DNA from 2 places in the Psychrobacillus sp. FJAT-21963 genome. Region 2 is predicted to be linked to the other one. Evidence: a T-box and tRNA genes for the amino acid it is inferred to sense, from the RefSeq annotation. Region 2 holds a T-box; the other holds one or more tRNA genes.
The links. The T-box of region 2 lies ahead of AN959_RS13890 (valine--tRNA ligase). A T-box ahead of a tRNA ligase gene usually reads a tRNA of that ligase, here a tRNA-Val.
Positions count from the first base shown of each region.

Region 1: it encodes a tRNA-Val, which carries the amino acid that the T-box ahead of AN959_RS13890 (valine--tRNA ligase) is inferred to sense. The anticodon was not compared.

Region 1 is NZ_LJIY01000003.1:146,057-149,492, forward strand. Features, by position in the region: gene AN959_RS10330 (3-hydroxyacyl-CoA dehydrogenase family protein) at 587-1,531, shown strand; tRNA gene AN959_RS10335 (tRNA-Val) at 1,656-1,728, opposite strand; gene AN959_RS10340 (EcsC family protein) at 2,057-2,779, shown strand; gene AN959_RS10345 (hypothetical protein) at 2,832-3,335, opposite strand; gene phaQ (poly-beta-hydroxybutyrate-responsive repressor) at 3,408-3,436, opposite strand, start outside.
Region 2 is NZ_LJIY01000006.1:64,331-67,766, forward strand. Features, by position in the region: gene AN959_RS13885 (hypothetical protein) at 654-1,232, shown strand; T-box leader at 1,544-1,770, shown strand; gene AN959_RS13890 (valine--tRNA ligase) at 1,815-3,436, shown strand, end outside.

The DNA.
Region 1 (3,436 bases), on a different contig from region 2:
CTCCTTTAGGTTTAAGAATGCAAAAAGGGTCCAACCTACTTTTCAGCGAGGTTGAACCCAAAGGTTACATTGCCTTTATTTTCCTAATGTGATTTTACCATGAACCTTAATTTCTTTCTACCGAAAATGATTTATTTTATGTACGGTAATGTTCAAAGTACAATACAGGGGGACATATACACAAAAAGATGAAAGCAAAAGAAAACATCGATATCTGATGTTGAGAAGGATAAATTTCAAAATGTACTTGTATGGAAAATATCACGTCTTTCACGTAAAATGTTGTATTAATTATGATACTGTTTTTATAAAGGTGTGTTTTTATTAGTGGCTAAGAGACAGAACTTTTATCCAGAAGAAATTAATAGCGAGGTTATTCAATTAAAGTTAACGGGTTAATCCTGATACCTATGTATTTATGATAGATTGTGAAACCTTTCACTTAAACTAACGGGTGCTTTAGTTAAACAAGACCATCATTTTTCGATGGTCTATTTTTATGTCCAAAACATCAAGTAGAATTCGGCAATCAATTTTGGGAATACCGATTTTAGGTGATAAACTACTAAAGAAGGGGGAGTTTATAATGGTAGAGAAAGTTACAGTATTAGGCGCAGGTACTATGGGACATGGAATTGTGCAACTGTATGCACAAGCTGGTTATGACGTATATATGTATGATATTAAAGATGAGTTCTTGGAAAGAGCGATCACACGAATCTCAGATAATTTGGACATGTTAATCCAAGAAAATTCCATCACAACATCTGATAAAGAAAATACATTAAAACGAATTTCTATTACTACTGATTTAAGAGAAGCGATTAACGGAACACGATTTGTCACTGAAGCAGTATCTGAAAATCTAACTATTAAATTCGACTTATTCAAACAGTTAGAGGAAGTCGTAGAGGACGATACAATTATTGCTTCTAATACATCTACGTTTTCCATTCAACAACTATCTGAAGGTGTCCAAAAGAAAGACCGTCTAATTATTACTCACTTCTTCAATCCGGCACATTTAGTTCCACTTGTAGAAGTCGTTAAAGGACCAGAAACTTCGCAAGATATCATTGATCGTACAGTAGAAGTTTTGAGAAATATCGGCAAGAAACCAGTTGTCTTAAAAAAAGATATCCCTGGACTAATTGGCAACCGTCTACAAGCTGCATTAGTTCGTGAAGCATTTTATTTATTGGATCAAGGTGTTGCGGAAGCTGAAGATATAGATTTGGCTATTACTACTGGACCAGGGTTCAGATGGGCATTCATCGGTCCATTAGAAACAGCAGACTTTGGAGGATTAGACATCTGGAAGAGTGTGGTTGAAAACCTTGCACCTGTATTGTCCAAAGAAGAAAAAATCCCGCAATTTGTTGAAGAAAAAGTTCTAAGCGGAAATCTTGGAACAAAAACAGGAAATGGCTTATTCACTTATGCCGGCAATGACGATGTTCAAAGAAGAATTACAGAACGAGATGAAAACTTCATTCGCTTGGCTAATATCAAAAATAATAACAAGAAATAAAATTAATATAGATTGGCACGGTTGAATCACTGTTTAGCAGTTTCAACAAAAAAAGACATCCAATGATCATTCTAATTGGATGTCTTTTTTGGTTAAATCAACGTTTACAAGCTTTATAAAAAGATGATCCCGACTGGGTTCGAACCAGCGACCTCCACCCTGTCAAGGTGGCGCTCTCCCAACTGAGCTACAAGATCGTTTTCCTATTTCTTCATTATTATATAAGTTAAATCGGTAGGATACAATTTTTATTTGGAATTGATCCAAAAAGCATAATATGAATAATGTAAGAAAAGAACTACGTGAGTGTATTTAAAAACGAGATGAAGTTGCAAGGGAGGAATCGGTAGCATTTAAAGTAATTACAAAAGAAAGATGTTATGAGTTAGGACATAATAAATATGAAGTGAATAAAACACCTACGACTCTAGTCTTATATGCAAACACAGCTTACGTCCATTGGAATGAAACTTTAATACTTTATACTAGAATGTAATGAGGAATTGTTTAGAAAGGGAAGGGCATATGGTCGATTATATAATGGAAGTAGAAAGGGAACTTGATTTTTGGAAGCGCAAAATGACCAAACGATCTAGTCGTATCAGTCGTGTATCGAAGGTTGCTCAGACAAAGATAAACGGTCTTATTCCAGAAAAGTTTCATCAAGTAATGACTGATAGCATCAAAAATATGGTGAAAGCAACACTCGTAGGATCAAATATTACAACGAAAAAAAGATCAACATTGGACATTGGTCTTTTTGAAAAAGATGAACTACTTAGAGAGAAGCTTTCCACTTATCGAAAAACAGCAGTTGTGGAAGGGGCTGGTACTGGAGCAGGAGGTATACTTCTTGGTCTCGCTGACTTTCCATTGCTTTTATCCATTAAAATGAAGTTTTTGTTTGAAGCTGCTTCTATTTACGGATATGACACAAAGGATTATGAAGAACGCCTCTTTATCTTGCATATTTTCCTGTTGGCTTTTTCAAGTGAGGAAAAGCGAAAAGAGACTTTATTTATCATTGAAAACTGGGAACAACAAAAGCATGTGATTGCCGATATGGATTGGCGTGATTTTCAACAGGAGTATCGGGACTATATAGATTTAGTGAAGATGTTTCAATTAGTTCCTGGTATTGGAGCAGTGGTTGGGGCATTTGCCAATTATAATTTACTTGACCAACTGGGAGAGACTGCAATGAATTCCTATAGGTTACGCATATTACAATCGAATGAAAGCAAGTAACACAAGATAAGACTACCTTCCTAATGAAAATCGGAGGTAGTCTTTATGTTTTTTAAACTGTTGGTAGTAATACATGATGTGCTTGTTTTATATGCTCAGTAAGCAACTCAACTTTTTGGAAGACTTCTACACTGTTTTTTTGTTGTTGCTCAAGTGCCGCCTTCACATTGGTCTCCAATTGAACATGAGATTGTGCAAATAAGTCTAAAATAGCTTGATTAGGCAATCCAGAAATTTCTTTTATGGAACTGTTTATTTCTTCGATTTGGTTGACCCATGCAGATAATAATCGTTCAATTTGTTCATTATTGATTGACTTGATCGTATTTTGTAATACAGCTTTCCACTCTTCTTCAAATTTATTTTTATCTTCTTCTATTTTACTGAATGTCTCTCGAGTAGAATTTAGGATGTCTCTTTGAATATGAAGATGCTGTAATGATTTTTCTGCAATTTCCGTTTGAAAAGATTGAAATACTTTAAAGCTGTTCAACCATCCATCCAGTATTAAATCTAATCCGTTCGATTTTTGATTCTTCGATTCTACATTACTCATTCCATTTTCCTCCTTTTAATTGTAACCGAATTACGTTATATGAGATGCACCAAAGCGCATTGGTACCATTATTTACTTTTCTGTATCTGTTTTTTTCGTGT
Region 2 (3,436 bases):
AATGAGAAATTTATTTAAATTTAAAGTAATACACAAATCATATCGTTAAATTACACTCCGTGAGGACGCTTTTCGATGGCGGTCCGTGAGCCTCCACAGGCCAAAACGATGTTGGTCATGCAAACGTTGCCGCAGGATGCGGCGAACTTAGATTGTCTTCCCCTCAACTGCGGGGCTTCGTCTAACGCTATTCTCGCAGGAGTGTCACCTTTTTCAACGATTTTCTAAAAATACTAATTGGAAAGATTTAAGTGATAAAAACTTGCACTATTAATGGCATAATGGTTTTCTTATTGTAATGCGGATAATAGTTGTTTGGAGTGAAAGGCGGCGACTCCAGCCGGAATAGCAAATGTTTTCTGCACCGAAAGCGAAGCGGCAGGTGCATGAGCTGAAGACCCTGGACTGAGCATAGCGAAGGAAGCGGCTGAAGCCATGCCGGCGGAACGCGTCCGCCTGGAACGGAAATTAGCTATTTAAAATAAAATTAAGTTTATCTTCTTTATATTTAATAAAATAATGACAAATGGCACCGTATGTGTATCCCTCGATATATTTTTTGTAGATATTCTGTCCTCATAATTATTTTGCGAGCGTTTTTCATATTTCATGAGTTTCTATCATAATTTGTCCTATATGAAGGAGGATGAAAAATGGAAGTGAAAGTATGGGACGTAAAAGAACAGTTTCTTTTTCCAGCGAGTTTTGGTATTCCTAAAGAGATAAAAACAGTTGAAGTAACTCCACAATATGAGCAAAGTGAAACAGAAGATTCGATTCAGATAATGGGGATCTATCACATTACCTGTCATGTTGAATTTGAAGAAGGTGAACATGAGCATCACGCTACAAGCGAATTTACCCAAATCGAGGATTTAGATGTGCAGGGAGAAGTAGGTTATTTCGAATATGCTGTACCGATGAGTGTAGAGATTTCAAAGGATAAAATACAACAAGGGTTTTCCCCTTCTTTAGATGTTCGCCGCGTACATTCTAAAACGACAGATCAAGCAGCTATTGAAATTGCCTGGTCTGTTTATTGTGAATATGAAGCTCCAATGGTAGTTGAAAAAGAAAGTGAAAGAGAAGAATCGGATGAAGTAGAGATGTTAGAGAGTCCAAATAGTGTAGAATCGGAGCTTCAATTTATTTTTGATTTAGATGATGGAATGTCAAAGCTTACGTTTCCATCAAATTATGTCCTTGTAAAGCAAGAAGCAGATGAACAATAGAAAAACAAGTAAAATAAAATCCCAAGTTGTTGGAACAATTAATACACGGATAAGCTGAAAACCACAAATAGGAATAATAATTCCTTTACAATAAAAGCGTGTTTTTCTAAGCCAATCTGGTAACAAGTAAGGGTTATATCCTTTTCTCATTGTATATTCTCCTTTCACGTGACGTGACTTGACGTCATATCATAAGATTAGGTACAATATGAACAAACAATCAAATTCGCCTTGAAGTACAGATTTTTAAACATCTGTGGAATTCTCTAGGCATTAATCTTTTCAACCGAATTGGTGATTTAGATTAAAATATTGATGCTATGAATGGGAAGAGTAAAATGAGTTAGTTATCGAAAGAAAGGAAACAAACTGCTGAAATGTTTCTGTTAACGGCCATTTGAAGGTAGCCCATGAGCAGCTTTTGTGAACTAACAGTAGCAATTGCCGGTTTGAAGCCGTTATCTAATTGAGAGCGTGATGTTATTTTTTGCATCTGCGAATAAAGGTGGTACCGCGAACAAACTCCTTCGTCCTTTAATGACGACAGGAGTTTTTTTATATTCTTTTTTAGGAGGAACACATATGACAAATGAAACAACTATGTCAACGAAGTACGATCCGCAATCGATTGAAAAAGGTCGCTATGAATGGTGGCTCAAAGGGAAATTTTTCGAGGCGCATCCAGAAAGCGCAAAAGATCCTTATACGATTGTGATTCCACCACCGAACGTAACAGGTAAGTTACACCTAGGGCATGCTTGGGATACTACATTACAGGATATTCTAATACGTATGAAACGTATGCAAGGATATGATGCTCTTTGGTTACCTGGTATGGATCATGCTGGTATTGCAACACAAGCAAAAGTAGAAGAAAAACTGCGTTCACAAAATATAACTAGATATGATTTAGGACGCGAAAAATTTGTCGAAGAAACTTGGAAATGGAAAGAAGAGTATGCTGGTCATATTCGCGAGCAATGGGCAAAACTAGGTTTAGGTTTAGACTATTCAAGAGAACGTTTCACATTGGATGAAGGTCTATCGAATGCAGTTAAAGAAGTGTTCGTAAAGCTTTACAATAAAGGTTTGATCTATCGCGGCGAGTATATTATTAACTGGGATCCTGCTACAAAGACTGCTCTTTCTGACATCGAAGTAATCCATAAAGATGTACAGGGTGCATTCTATCATATGCATTACCCACTCGCAGATGGTACTGGCACAATTGATGTTGCAACTACTCGACCTGAAACAATGCTAGGGGATAGTGCAGTTGCAGTGCACCCAGAAGATGAGCGTTATAAACATTTAATAGGTAAAACAGTGATTCTACCAATTACAAATCGTGAAATCCCAATCGTAGGGGATGATTACGTAGATATGGAGTTCGGTAGTGGGGCGGTTAAAATTACACCTGCACATGATCCAAATGACTTTGAAATTGGTAACCGTCATAATTTACAACGTATTTTAGTAATGAATGAAGATGGTACGATGAATAAAAATGCTGCTCAGTACGACGGAATGGACCGCTTTGCATGCCGTAAACAAATCGTGAAAGATTTACAAGACGCTGGTGTTTTATTCAAAATTGAAGAGCACATGCATTCAGTAGGCCACTCGGAGCGAAGTGGAGCAGTTGTTGAACCTTATCTTTCAACTCAATGGTTTGTAAAAATGCAACCATTGGCTGATGAGGCAATTAAATTACAACAAGCAGAAGAAAAAGTAAATTTTGTACCGGACCGTTTCGAAAAAACGTATTTGCAATGGATGGAAAACATTCATGATTGGTGTATTTCTCGTCAATTATGGTGGGGTCATCGAATTCCTGCTTGGTACCACAACGAAACAGGGGAAGTGTATGTTGGACACGAAGCTCCAATAGATGCTGAAAACTGGAGCCAAGATGAAGATGTATTAGATACATGGTTCTCATCTGCTCTTTGGCCATTTTCTACATTAGGTTGGCCAGATGAACAAAACGAAGAATTTAAAAAATATTATCCAACAAATACACTTGTTACAGGATATGATATTATATTCTTTTGGGTTTCACGTATGATTTTCCAAGGAATTGAATTTACAGAAACTCGTCCATTTGATGATGTTTTAATACATGGATTGGTTCGAGCTGAAGATGGACGAAAAATGTCCAAATCTCTTGGTAATGGTGTAGATCCGATGGACATAATTGCGCA